2 regions of the Clavibacter sp. MX14-G9D genome follow, and region 2 is predicted to be linked to the other one. Evidence: predicted binding sites of a transcription regulator. Region 2 holds the regulator's gene; the other holds the start of a gene.

Region 1 (6,927 bases), on a different contig from region 2:
GAGCGCGTACTGCAGCTGCGCGTCGACCGGCGTCTGCGCCGTGTACGCGGCCGTCGAGGCGGTGAGCGCCGCGTCGCCCGCCATGACCTGGATGTCGGCGGTCCCGTCCTCGTAGTCGGCCGAGCGGGGCGCGACGACAGTGACGGACCCGTCGCCGGCCACCTGCAGGTCGGTGCCCGGCGTGCCGGAGAACATGACGGCGGTGGCCGCGGAGAGCCCGGCGCCGGCGAGGGTGACGGTCTGCCCGCCCGAGACGGAGAGCTCCGCGGGCTCCACGGAGGTGACGGCGGGCGCGGCGTCGGACGCGGCGGCCCGGCCGCCGTCACCCGCGTCGCGGGTCGCACGAGGGGCGGGGTCCTGGCGCGTGCAGGCGGCGAGGACGGCGGTCACGGGGACCGCGAGCGCGGCGGCGAGGATGCTGCGGCGGCGGATGTCGGCGGTCACGTGATGCTCCGGGGGTAGGGGTGCGCCCGGGTGGCGGGCTCGTCCAGGGTAACCCGGCGTCCTGGCGGATCGACTCCGCGCGGGAGCGCGCCTAGTGTGGCGGCATGAGCGTCGACGTGACCCACGACCCCGACGGCTCGCGCTACACGCTGTGGCTCGACGGCGAGCGCGCGGGCTTCGCGGACTACCTGATCCAGGGCGACCGCATCGTCTTCACCCACACCGAGGTCGACCCCGCGAAGCGGCGCGGCGGCCTCGGCGGCGAGCTCGTGCGGGCCGCGCTCGACGACGTGCGGAAGGGATCGCGCACGGTCGTGGCGGCGTGCCCGTTCGTGGCCGAGTGGATCGACGAGCACCCGGACTACCGGGAGCTGCTCGAGCGCGGCTGACCGCCGACCGGCGTCGCACGCACCCCGGAGGCGGGTCGCTCGCGGGGCGCATGCGCGCCCCGCGAGACCGCTCCGCGATCGACGTACGTCACGGAGCCGCCCGCGGTCGCGATCGCAGCCACCCGGAGGAGGTTCGGTCGTGCCGCTCGTCGCCGCTCGGCCCCCGCGGGGTCGGGAACGACGACGGACAGGACACTAGCCGCCGTGCCGCGGAGCCCGCCCGCCCCGACGCCGAGCGGACAGGCGCCCTTCGCCCAGCGGACAGGGCGTCCCCGACGCGCATCCGTCGCATGACGCGGGTGCTCAGGGGACGCGCGTCAGCCACTCCGGCGTGGAGAACTTGTCGGCGACGAGCTGGCGCGTCTTCGCCCACTCCTCCGGCGTGACCTCGCCGGGCTTGCCGCCGTAGAGGCCCGTGAAGGTGGCCTTCATCCGGTCGATGATCTCCGCGCGGCTCATGCCGGTCTGGCTGCGGAGCGGGTCCACGCGCTTGGCCGCGCTGGTGATGCCCTTGTCGCTGATCTTCTCGCGGCCGATGCGCAGCACCTGCACCATCTTCTCCCCGTCCATGTCGTAGCTCATGGTGACGTGGTGCAGCACGGCGCCGGCGCCCAGGCGCTTCTGCGCGGCGCCGCCGATCTTGCCGGTGGGGCTCGTGATGTCGTTGAGCGGCTGGTACGAGGCGTCGATGCCGAGCGAGCGGAGGGCGGTGATGACCCACTCGTCGAGGTAGGCGTACGAGTCGGCGAACGTCATGCCCTGCACGAGGTCGACGGGCGCGTAGATGGAGTACGTGATGACGGCGCCCGCCTCCATGTACATGGCACCGCCGCCGGACACCCGGCGGACGACGTCGAAGCCGTGGGCGGCGGCCTGCTCCGCGTCGACCTCGTTGCGAAGTGACTGGAAGCTGCCGATGACGACGGCCGGCTGGTCCCACTCCCAGATGCGCAGCGTGGGGTTCCGACGCCCGGCGCCGACCTCCTCGGCGAGCACCTGGTCGAGGGCCATCTGCTCGACGGGGCGGTAGGCGCGGTCGTGGATTACCTCCCACTCGTAGTCGCCCCAGTTCGTGGCGCGGGCCAGGGAGCGGCGGATCGCGACGGCGACGGCCTCGGGCGAGAAGCCGAGGAGCACGGCCTGCGGCGGGAGCGCGCGGCGGATGGCGGCGGCGATCGCGTTCGCGTCGCTGTCCTCGGGGAGGCCGTTCACCGCCCGGTCGATCGCCTCGAGCGCGTCGTCGGGCTCGAGGAAGAAGTCGCCCGCGAGGCGGAACCCCGAGATGCGGCCGTCGGTCACGTCCAGGTCGACCACGACGAGCTTGCCGCCGGGGACCTTGTACTCACCATGCATCCGGCCAGCCTACGGCCCGCCCGGCGCGTCGCACCGCCGCCGGATCCCCGCGGACACGGGCGTGTGGGACCGTGGGCCATGCGCATCACGTGGGCGGTCGTCCGCCTCCTCACGACCGCGGCCGTGCTCGTCGCCGTCATCAGCCAGTACGCCGTCAGCTCCGCGTACTGGCGCAGCATCGGGGTGGCGGGGATCTGGGGGAAGACGGTCGACTTCCTCATGTACTTCACCATCGAGTCGAACCTGCTGGCGGCGGTCGTGATGGGGATCGGCGCCGTGCGGCTGCTCCGCCGCGGCCCCCTCCCCGGCCGCGGCTGGACGACGCTCCGGCTCGCCGCGACCACGTACATGGTGACCACGGGCGTGGTCTACAACCTCCTCCTGCGGGGCCTGCCGACGATCCCCGGCGGGAACCTGCCCTGGTCGAACGAGGTGCTGCACGTCGTCGTGCCCGCGCTCGTGCTGCTCGACTGGCTCCTGGCGCCGGACCGCCGCGCGCTCGGGTACGGCGCGGTCGGGCGGGTCGTCGTCTTCCCGCTGGTGTGGGTCGCGGTCACGCTGGCGCGCGGTCCCGTCACGGGCAACGAGGTCACGGGGGCGGCCACGTACTACCCGTACCCGTTCCTGGATCCCGCCACCGACGCGGGCGGATACGCGACCGTCGCGGTCTGGGTGGTCGTCATCGCCGCGTTCATCTGCGGCATGGCGCTGGCCCTCATCGCCGTCGGGCGCCGCGCCTCCCGCGCGATCGCGCACGCGACGGCGTGAGCCGGTAGCCGCCCCTCCCGCCTCGCGTCAAGGGGGCGCCCGGACCCGGACGCCGCGGACGTGCCGGCCTAGCGTCGGACGCACGGACGGCGGCGCATCCGGCCCGCCCGTCCCGCATCGGACGAGGAGAGGCGAGGCAGCATGAAGGCAGTCGTGTGGCACGGCGAGGGCGACATCCGCCTGGACGAGGTGCCGGATCCGCGGATCCAGGAGCCGACCGACGCGGTCATCCGCATCACCCGCAGCGCCATCTGCGGCACCGACCTCCACTTCGTGCGCGGCACGATGGCCGGCATGCGCGAGGGCACCGTCCTCGGCCACGAGGCCATCGGCACCGTCACCGAGGTCGGCGCCCAGGTGCGCGGCTTCTCCCCTGGCGACCGGGTGCTGGTGTGCTCGACCATGTCGTGCGGCGTGTGCGCGCAGTGCCGCGCGGGCAGCACGGCCCAGTGCGACGTCGCCAACCCGAACGGACCGCAGGCCGGCACGTCGTTCTTCGGCGGGCCCGAGACGACGGGCCCGATCGACGGCCTGCAGGCCGAGTACGCGCGGATCCCGTGGGCCGCCCACACGCTGATCCCGCTCCCCGACGCGGTCACCGACGACCAGGCGATCCTCCTCAGCGACATCTTCCCCACCGCCTGGTTCGGCGCCGAGCTCGCGGGCATCCGACCGGGCGACACCGTGGCGGTCCTCGGCGCGGGCGTCGTCGGGCAGTTCGCCGTCGCATCCGCCTTCCGCATGGGCGCCGGGCGCGTCTTCGCCGTCGACCACGTGGAGACGCGCCTCGCGATGGCGCTCGAGCAGAACGCCGAGGTGATCCACTTCGAGCGCGAGGACCCGGTGGCCGCGGTGATGGAGGCGACCCTCGGGATCGGCGTGGACGCGGTGATCGACGCGGTCGGCGTCGACGCGCAGCGCCCGCACGCGGGTCCCGCCGCCGAGGAGGCCGAGCAGCAGGCGGACGCGTTCGCCGCCGAGGTCGCGCAGGTCGCGCCCGGCGCCTCCCCGCACGACGGCCTCTGGGTCCCCGGCGACGCTCCCAGCCAGGCCGCTCAGTGGGCCGTGCGGATGGTGCGGAAGTCGGGGCGCATCGGCATCATCGGCGTCTACCCGCCCCAGCTCACGTCGTACCCGATCGGCGCCGCGATGAACAGGAACCTCACCATCCGCATGGGCAACTGCGACCACCGCCGCGTCACGCCGCCGCTCATCGACCTCGTCGCATCCGGCGTGTACGACCCGACGCGCTTCACCACGCAGGACGAGGGGATGACGACCGCGATCGACGCCTACGAGCACTTCGACGTGCGCGAGGAGGGCTGGTTGAAGACGGTGCTCGAGGTCGGGTGACGCGGCGGCGGCCGTCCGGCGCACGACGCGCCCGGGCGGCGCCCCGGACCTCCCCGCCCCTCCCGCGTTCGAACATGCGTTCGAACATCCGGGCTATGCTCGCGCCATGAGCATCGCGTTCCAGGCCTCCCTCTTCGACGACCTCCGGGCGGCACCCGGCCTCGGCGCGCTCGGCGCGGAGGTCGAGCGGCTCGACCTCGGGCAGGGTGCCTGGCTCGACATCCGCCCCGGCTGGGTCAGCGACTCCGACGCGCTGTTCGAGCGCCTCGTGGAGGACGTCGAGTGGACGGCCGACACGCGGACCATGCACGGCCGCACCGTGGAGGTGCCGCGCCTGCTGTCGTGGTTCGGGCCCCGGGCCGCGCTGCCGGCGCCCGTCCTCGAGCAGGCGCGCGACGCGCTCAACGACCACTACGGACGGCCGCCCGGACAGGTGCTGGAGACGGCCGGGCTGTGCTTCTACCGCACGGGCGACGACAGCGTCGCCTGGCACGGCGACCGCGTCGGGCGTGCCATCGACCGCGACACCATGGTCGCCATCGTCTCGGTCGGGGCGGCGCGCACGCTGTCGCTGCGACCGAAGGGCGGCGGGGAGGTGCGGCGGTTCCCGCTCGGGCACGGCGACCTCGTGGTCATGGGCGGCAGCGCGCAGCGCACGCACGAGCACGCGATCCTCAAGACCACGAAGGCCGTCGGGCCGCGCATCAGCATCCAGTTCCGCCCGGTCTGGCCGGCCTGAGGCGGGTCGCCCGCGGGTCGCCGATCAGGCGAGGACGGGATCCCACCCGGTCGGGGTCGCCGCGGCGGCGACGGCCTCCACGGCGTCCGGGTCGAGGGGGCGGGCGTCCCGCACGACCGCCTCGACGCCCTCGAGCCCGAGGTGCGCGAGGAGCGGGATCCAGAGCATCCGCAGGCGGTCGGCGGCATCCACTCGCGGCGCGCGCGTCGACCGGAGGGAGAGCACCCCGAGGGTGGCGCCCAGCAGCACGTCGACGGCGGCGTCGAGATCCGGCTCGGGCTCGGGGACGCCCTGCATCACGAGCTCGGTCCGCAGCAGCCGGTGCACGAACGCCTCCACGTCGAAGCGCGGCGCGACCCCGAGGCCGAGGCGCGGCATCTCCTGGCGGAGCCGGACGGCGCCGGCCGCGACGGGACGGACCTCCACCTCGCGGGCCGCGGTCAGCAGGAAGACGACGAGCTCCGGGAGGGCGCCCGGCCCCTCGAGCGCGGCGGCGATGCGGAGCCAGCGGCGCTCCTGCTCGTCGACCACCGCGTGCGCGAGGCTCTCCTTCGACGCGAACAGGTGGTAGCCGACGGCGGACTTGGGCCGGCCCATGGCCTCGGCCACCCGCGAGAACGACGTCGCCTCGTAGCCGTACGCGGCGAACTGGGCGCCGGCCGCCTCGACGATCTCCCGGCGGGCACGCGCCACGGCCGCCTGACGCCGGTCCATGTCGCGCTCCCGTCCGCTCCGGGCATCGGAGCGTCCCGGACGGTAGCAGCGCGCGTCGACGGGAAGTGGTCCATCAGGTGAACGGCGGGTGCCGCGACGCGGCGGCACCCGGATCAGCGGACGCCCGCCTCCTCCTCGGCCATCGCGTCCTCCACCTGCGCCGCGATCACCGCGATCCTCGGGGAGGCCGACACCCGGCGCACGACGGCCGCCGCCTGGGGGACGCCCGCGCCCTCGAGCAGATGCGTCCACAGGGTGCAGAGCCGCGGCTCGACGCGCTCGTCCTCCCTCAGCGCCAGGTGGCAGAGGACGAGGCCGCGCGTGGAGTCCAGGAACAGGTCCGAGAAGGCCGCGATCTCGGCCCGCCGCCCCGGCAGGTCCGCCGTGAGCCCGGCCTCGATGCACGTGCGCGCGAAGCGGACGCGGCCGGCGCCGAGGAGGCGGCGCGGCAGGCCGCGCGGATCGACGTCGAGCGACGGCAGCTCGATCAGCAGGCGCAGGGCCCCCGCGCGCTCGGGGTGCGCGTCGATCTCGCGGGCCCGGAGCACGAGCAGCGCGAGCAGGCGCTCGACGCCCATCGAGATGCCGGCGCGCGCGAGGGCGTCGTCGGCCTTCTGCCACCGGAGGTCGTCCTCCCCGAGGACGGCCTCGGCCAGCGAGGCCTTCGACGGGAAGAGGTGGTAGCCGATGGCGGACTTGGGCCGGTCGATGGCCCGCGCGATGCGGGAGAAGGTGGTGGCCTCGTACCCGAACCGGGCGAAGAGCGCGCCCGCCGCCGTCACGATCTCCTGCCGGAGACGGAGCATCTCCACGCGTCGCTGATCCACAGCGTCCCCTTCTTCCGTACCGGATGGGCCGCACGGACCGTAACAGCCGACCCCCGCGACCGGCGTCGTGCCGGCCGATGCGGCACCTGCCTGTGGAGAACTGCCAGACGATCGTCTGACAGCCGCCTAGCTTCGGCACCGCGCGCTGCCGCCGCTCCTCGGATGCCCCGGCGCTCCCGCGCTCCGCGCCGCCACCCCTCCCGCATCACCGACGAATGGAGCACCACATGCCTCGCAGCGCCTCGCCCTCGGCCCGCTCGACTCGACGGCGCCATCGCCCTCCTCGCCCCGGGGCCGGTCACGGCCGTCGCGCCGTCGCGCTCGGGGTGACGACCGCGCT
Region 2 (6,927 bases):
TGGGCGGAGGGCCTCGTCGACGAGGTCGCGCGCCTCCTGCCCGCGGGGCTCGCGGACGGAGTGACGGCATCCCGAGCCATCGGCTACGCGCAGGCGGCGCGGCAGCTCGCGGGAGAGCTGAGCGAGGCGGAGGCGGTGGAGGAGACGCGCGCGCTCACCCGCCGGTACGCGCGCCGCCAGGTGTCGTGGTTCGGCCGCTACGCCGACGCGGTGCGCCTCGACGCACGCGACCCCGACCTCCTCGCGCACGCCCTCGACGCCCTCCCGTCGGCGCGCCCGTAGGCTGGCGGGATGGCAGACCTGCAGTTCACCAAGGGCCAGGGCACGGGCAACGACTTCGTGCTGTTCGCCGATCCCGCGGGCGAGATCGACCTGACCGACACCCAGGTGCAGTCGCTCTGCGACCGCCACTTCGGCATCGGCGCCGACGGGACCATCCGCGCCGTCCTCTCCCGCCGCATCCCCGAGGGCCGCGCCGCCCTCGACGAGGACCCGGACGCCGAGTGGTTCATGGACTACCGCAACGTCGACGGCAGCCCGGCCGAGATGTGCGGCAACGGCATCCGCGTGTTCACGCTCTTCCTCATCGAGAACGGGCTCATCGAGCTGCCTCCGGGACGCACCGTCGCCATCGGCACCCGCGCGGGCGTCCGCGACGTGCAGCGCAGCGGTTCCGGCTTCCAGGTGGACCTCGGCCGCTGGGCCCTCGCGGGCGGCGAGCCGCTCGTGCGCGCGAAGGACCTCCAGGTCGCCCGGCCGGGCCTCGGCATCGACGTGGGCAACCCGCACGTGGTCGTCGCGCTGTCGAGCGAGGACGAGCTGGCCGAGGCGGACCTCGCGTTCGTCCCCCAGCTGGATCCCGAGCCCGCCGACGGCGCGAACGTCGAGCTCGTGGTGCCCGCCGACCCGCTCGTGGTGGACGGCGTCGGCCACATCACCATGCGCGTGCACGAGCGCGGCAGCGGCGAGACGCTGAGCTGCGGCACGGGCGCGGCGGCGGCCGCCCTCGCGACCCGGCACTGGGCGGGTGCCGCGGCCCCGCACCAGTGGCGGGTGCAGGTGCCCGGCGGCGTGCTCGGGGTGCGGATGTTCCCGACGGAGGACGGCGAGCACGTCGGGCTCTCGGGTCCCGCGGAGCTCGTGTTCGACGGGGTCGTGGCGCTGGCCTGATCCGGCCTCCCGCCTCGGGCGGGCGCGATCCGGATCGCGCCCGCGGCGGGCGCGCTGAGCGGAGCGATGCGGCTAGGCGCCGTTGCTGCCCGCGGCGCGGTGCACCCGCAGCACGCGGAAGCCCTTGTCGGACGCGGCGCGCGTCGTCTCGAGCCCGTCCGGCAGGGTCGCGGCGAGCCAGCGCTGCAGCGAGTCGGACCCGAGGTTGCGCTGCACGACGAGCCACGCGTCGGCGTCGGCCGCGAGCCGCGGGAGCCAGTCGAGCAGGATGCCGTGCAGCGCGTCCTTGCCGACGCGGATCGGGGGGTTCGACCACACGGTGGCGAACGACAGCCCGGCGGGAACATCCTCGGGCAGCACGGCGTTGACGTTCTCGAGACCGAGGGACCGGGCGTTCGCCCGCGTCAGCTCGAGGGCCCGCTCGTTCACGTCGACCGCCCACACGGTGGCCGCCGGCGACCGCATCGCGAGATCGAGCGCGACGGGACCCCAGCCGCATCCCACGTCCAGCACGTGCCCCTCCGCCGGAGGGGCCGGGACGCTCCGGAGCAGCACGAGGGTCCCCTGGTCGACGTGCTCGGGGCTGAACACCCCGCCCGCGGTCTCGACGTCGACCGTCCGTCCGCCCAGCTCGACCGTGATCGTGCGGGTGCGCAGGGGCCCGGCCGGCGACGAGGAGAAGTAATGCGCGTCGGCCATGCACGGGACGATACCGGACGCCGAGGCTACGATGGGAGCACATGATCACGCACGACGAGCACGACCACGAGTCCGCGGACACGACGACGACGTCCACCGAGACCAGCATCGGGGACGACGTCGTCGCGCGCGTCCTCGCCCGGGCGGAGGAGCGGTCCGCCGGCTACGCCCTCTTCCGCGGATCCGGCGCGCAGGCGCTGTCCGCGAGCCCTGACACCGAGCAGGGATCCGACGGCGACCAGAGCGAGCGGGCCGACCGGCAGGCGCTCCGCCGCGTCGCCGGCCTCTCGACCGAGCTCGAGGACGTCACCGAGGTCGAGTACCGGCAGCTGCGCCTGGAGAACGTCGTCCTCATCGGCGTCTACTCCCAGGGCTCGGTCGACGACGCCGAGAACAGCATGCGGGAGCTCGCCGCCCTCGCCGAGACGGCGGGCGCCGTGGTGCTCGACGGGCTCCTGCAGCGCCGTCCCACGCCGGACCCGAGCACCTACTTCGGCCGCGGCAAGGCGGAGGAGCTGCGCGCGCTCGTCGCCGCCGTCGGCGCGGACACCGTCATCGCCGACACGGAGCTGGCGCCCAGCCAGCGGCGTGCGCTGGAGGACGTGGTGAAGGTCAAGGTCATCGACCGCACGGCCGTCATCCTCGACATCTTCAGCCAGCACGCCAAGAGCCGCGAGGGCAAGGCCCAGGTCGAGCTCGCGCAGCTGCAGTACCTGCTGCCGCGCCTCCGCGGCTGGGGCGACTCGATGTCGCGGCAGGCCGGCGGCCAGGTGGGCGGCGCGGGGGCGGGCATGGGATCCCGTGGTCCCGGCGAGACGAAGATCGAGCTCGACCGCCGTCGCATCAACACGCGCATGGCGCGTCTCCGCAAGCAGATCCAGGCGATGAAGCCGGCGCGCGACACCAAGCGCGCCAACCGCGATCGGCACTCCGTGCCCTCGGTCGCCATCGTCGGGTACACGAACGCCGGGAAGTCGTCGCTCCTCAACCGGGTGACGAAGGCCGGCGTGCTGGTCGAGAACGCGCTGTTCGCGACGCTCGACGCGACCGTGCGGAAGACGGAGACGGACCAGGGGCAGCTGTACACGCTCGCCGACACCGTCGGCTTCGTGCGGAACCTGCCCCACCAGCTGGTGGAGGCGTTCCGCTCGACGCTGGAGGAGCTCGCCGACGCCGACGTCCTGGTCCACGTGGTCGACGCCTCGCACCCTGACCCGGCGGCGCAGCTCGCCACCGTCCACGAGGTCATCGCCGAGGTCGACGCGTCGTCGATCCCGGAGATCGTCGTCTTCAACAAGAGCGACCTCGCGTCGGACGACGACCGCGTCGTCCTCCGCGGCCTCGCGCCGCAGGGCGTCTTCGTCTCCGCCCGGACGGGCGAGGGCGTCGACGAGCTGCGTCGGCGCATCGCCGAGCTGCTCCCGCAGCCCACCATCGAGGTCGACCTGCTGGTGCCCTTCGAGCACGGCGAGGTCGTCGCGATGCTGCACGACGGCGCGAAGGTGCTCGAGACCTCGTACGTCGAGGAGGGCACGCGCGTGCGCGCGCTGGTCACGGCCGAGCAGGAGGCGCAGGTCCAGGCCTACGCGGTGGTGCCCGCGAGCTGACCGGCGCCGCCGCGACGCACGAGAGCGGCCGTCCCCCTCGGGGGACGGCCGCTCTCGTGCGCGACGCGGCGCCGGATCAGACGGAGCGCATGACCGCCACGACCTTGCCGACGACCTCGGCGAAGTCCCCGAGGATCGGCTCGAACGCGCTGTTGCGTGGCAGCAGCCAGGTGTGGCCGTCGCGCTGGCGGAAGACCTTGACGGTCGCCTCGTCGTCGAGCATGGCGGCGACGATGTCGCCGTTCTCGGCCGTCTTCTGCTGGCGCACGACCACCCAGTCGCCGTCGCAGATGGCGGCGTCGATCATGGAGTCGCCGACCACCCGCAGCATGAAGAGGTCGCCTTTGCCGACGAGCTGCCGGGGGAGGGGGAAGACCTCCTCCACCATCTGCTCCGCGGTGATGGGGATGCCGGCCGCGATCCGGCCGACCATGGGCACCATCGCGGCGTCGCCGACGGGCGTCGCCGGCTCGCCGCCCTCCGCCGCGCCGGTGCCGGGCAGGTCGATGAGGACCTCGAGCGCGCGCGGGCGGTTCGGGTCGCGCCGCAGGTAGCCGGAGAGCTCGAGCTGGTTCAGCTGGTGCGTGACGCTCGAGAGCGAGGCGAGGCCGACGGCGTCGCCGATCTCCCGCATGCTCGGCGGGTACCCCTGTCCGGCGATGGTGCGCTGGATGAACTCCAGGATCGAGATCTGCTTCTCGCTGAGGCTCTTGCGGCGCCTCGTGGCGCCACCGCCCGCTGCTCGCTCGTCCGCCATGGCACGGTCCGCCTCTCGTCGCCGACGCCTCCGCGGCTCGTCGGCCCGGCGGGCGGACGCCCTCACGGGGGCGATGTCGGTGGTACCCGGTCGAATGGACTCCAGGCACTCGAAACTGTATCCAGCCGAGGCACCCCGGGCAAACACCTGTTCGAGCGTGTCGCGCGTCCGGAGCCCGTCCGAGGCCGATGAGGGCTTGCGGAGGCCGTGATTCGAATGTATGTTCGGAACACAGCTTCGCACCCGGCTCTCCCGGCCGAGAGCCGGGTGCGGGCTGCCCGACCCGCATCGCATGCCGTACCGCACTGCACCGCAGGGCGCGTCGCCTCGACGCCCCACCGTCTCGCACGAGAGGTCACCATGAACACCGCAGCAGCACTCCGCACCGTCACCACAGCCGATGCCACCACGGCCGCCGTCCTCGACGCATCCGCCCCGGAGGCCGCCGTCGCGCCCCGCACGCGCCTGCGCATCACGCGGCGCGGCCGCATCGTCCTCACCGCCCTGGTCGCGGCCCCGCTCGCGCTCGGCGCCGGGCTCGTCGCCCTCAACGGCGGCGCGGCGGTCGCCGCCAAGGACGCCTCGGGCACCACGTTCGAGTACGTGACGGTCTCGAGCGGCCAGTCCCTGTGGGACCTCGCGGAGGAGATCGCGCCGTCGGCGGACCCGCGCGACGTCATCGCCTCGGTCGTCGACCTCAACCGCCTGCCCACGTCGGACGTCGCGGCCGGCCAGCAGCTCGCCGTCCCCGCCGAGTACGCGCACTGATCCTGCGTCCCTCCTCGGCGGCGGGAGGGCGCGGCGCGGGTCCGCCTCGGCTCCTGGTGGCGGCCGGCACCGGGGCGGGCCCGTCGGGACCGGTCGGTAGCATGGTCATCATGAGCACCCCCGCGCGCACCGCGCACGTCACGCGGCAGACCAGCGAGTCCCGCATCGATCTCCAGCTCGACCTCGACGGCACCGGCGCCTCCGAGATCAGCACCTCGGTCCCGTTCTACGACCACATGCTCACCGCCTTCGCGAAGCACTCGCTGACCGACCTGAAGGTCACCGCCACGGGCGACACCCACATCGACGTGCACCACACCGTGGAGGACGTCGGCATCGTCCTCGGCCAGGCCATCCGCGAGGCGCTCGGCGACAAGTCCGGCATCGCGCGCTTCGGCGATGCGCTCGTCCCGCTCGACGAGGCGCTCGTCCAGTCCGTCGTCGACATCTCCGGCCGCCCGTTCCTCGTGCACTCCGGCGAGCCCGCGGGCTTCGAGATGCACCTCATCGGCGGGCACTTCACCGGGTCCATGGTCCGCCACGTGTTCGAGGCCATCACCTTCCACGCGGGCCTCACCGTCCACGTGACCGTCCTGGGCGGTCGCGACCCGCACCACATCGCCGAGGCGGAGTTCAAGTCGTTCGCCCGCGCGTTCCGTCAGGCCAAGGAGCTCGACCCGCGCGTGTCCGGCATCCCCTCCACGAAGGGCGCCCTGTGACGCGCCCCTCCGTCGTGGTCCTCGACTACGGCAGCGGCAACGTGCACTCCGCCGTCAAGGCGCTGGAGCTGGCGGGCGCCGACGTCGAGCTGACGGGCGACACGAGGCGCGCGCACGAGGCCGACGGCCTCCTGGTCCCCGGCGTCGGCGCGTTCTCCGCCGTCATGAGCGCTCTCCGCGCGGCCGGGGGCGACCGCATCGTCGACCGCCGTCTGGCCGGCGGGCGCCCGGTGCTCGGCATCTGCGTCGGCATGCAGGTCATGTTCGACCGGGGCGTCGAGCGCGACGTGGACGTCGCGGGCCTGGGGGAGTGGCCGGGCACGGTCGACCGCATCGAGTCGGACGTCCTCCCGCACATGGGCTGGAACACCGTGGACGTCCCCGAGGGCTCCTCGCTGTTCGCCGGCCTCGAGGAGGAGCGGTTCTACTTCGTCCACTCGTACGCGGCCCGGGCGTGGGGCATCGATCCGCTCCCCCCGCTCCCCGCGCCCCGGGTGACCTGGGCGACCCACGGCGAGCGGTTCGTCGCCGCCGTGGAGAACGGCCCGCTCACCGCCACGCAGTTCCACCCCGAGAAGTCGGGCGACGCCGGGATCCGGCTGCTCGCGAACTGGCTCGGCACCCTCCGCGCCGCCTGACGTCCTCTCCCGCCGTCGCCGACGGCCCGCACGCCCGCACGCCCGCACGCCCGATCCTCGGAAGGTCCCCATGAGCGAGTTCACCACCACGCCCCGCCTGACCCTGCTGCCCGCCGTCGACGTCGCGGGGGGGCAGGCCGTGCGCCTCACCCAGGGAGCGGCCGGCACGGAGACCGGCTACGGGGATCCCGTGGACGCTGCCCGCGACTGGGCCGAGCAGGGTGCCGAGTGGCTGCACCTCGTCGACCTCGACGCCGCCTTCGGCCGGGGGGACAACCTGTCCGTCATCGCCCGCGTGATCCGCGCCATCGACGGCGTCCAGATCGAGCTGTCCGGCGGCATCCGCGACGACCGGTCGCTCGACGTGGCTCTCGAGAGCGGCGCGACGCGCATCAACCTCGGCACGGCAGCGCTCGAGAACCCCGAGTGGGCCGCCAGCGTCATCGCGCAGCACGGCGAGGCGGTGGCGGTCGGTCTCGACGTCCGCGGACGCACGCTGTCCGCCCGCGGGTGGACGCAGGACGGCGGCGACATCTGGGAGGTGCTCGAGCGCCTCGAGGACGCCGGGT

The links. The regulator LexA, encoded in region 2, represses DNA repair genes until DNA is damaged. The targets are predictions, from matches to a motif close to TCGAACANNTGTTCGA.
Region 1: the regulator LexA is predicted to act here: its motif matches at 4,376-4,391, upstream of Q6969_RS02765 (alpha-ketoglutarate-dependent dioxygenase AlkB).

What each region holds. Positions count from the first base shown of each region.
Region 1 covers NZ_JAVCVL010000013.1:7,862-14,788, reverse strand. Annotated here, with positions in the region: gene Q6969_RS02790 (amidase domain-containing protein) at 1-444, opposite strand, end outside; gene Q6969_RS02785 (GNAT family N-acetyltransferase) at 549-833, shown strand; gene Q6969_RS02780 (biotin/lipoate A/B protein ligase family protein) at 1,137-2,186, opposite strand; gene Q6969_RS02775 (Pr6Pr family membrane protein) at 2,265-2,954, shown strand; gene Q6969_RS02770 (alcohol dehydrogenase catalytic domain-containing protein) at 3,096-4,307, shown strand; gene Q6969_RS02765 (alpha-ketoglutarate-dependent dioxygenase AlkB) at 4,414-5,046, shown strand; gene Q6969_RS02760 (helix-turn-helix domain-containing protein) at 5,071-5,760, opposite strand; gene Q6969_RS02755 (helix-turn-helix domain-containing protein) at 5,874-6,587, opposite strand; gene Q6969_RS02750 (hypothetical protein) at 6,914-6,927, shown strand, end outside.
Region 2 covers NZ_JAVCVL010000005.1:23,383-30,309, reverse strand. Annotated here, with positions in the region: gene miaA (tRNA (adenosine(37)-N6)-dimethylallyltransferase MiaA) at 1-282, shown strand, start outside; gene dapF (diaminopimelate epimerase) at 292-1,170, shown strand; gene Q6969_RS01300 (methyltransferase) at 1,243-1,869, opposite strand; gene hflX (GTPase HflX) at 1,911-3,476, shown strand; gene lexA (transcriptional repressor LexA) at 3,553-4,233, opposite strand; gene Q6969_RS01285 (hypothetical protein) at 4,594-5,001, shown strand; gene hisB (imidazoleglycerol-phosphate dehydratase HisB) at 5,112-5,720, shown strand; gene hisH (imidazole glycerol phosphate synthase subunit HisH) at 5,717-6,358, shown strand; gene priA (bifunctional 1-(5-phosphoribosyl)-5-((5-phosphoribosylamino)methylideneamino)imidazole-4-carboxamide isomerase/phosphoribosylanthranilate isomerase PriA) at 6,429-6,927, shown strand, end outside.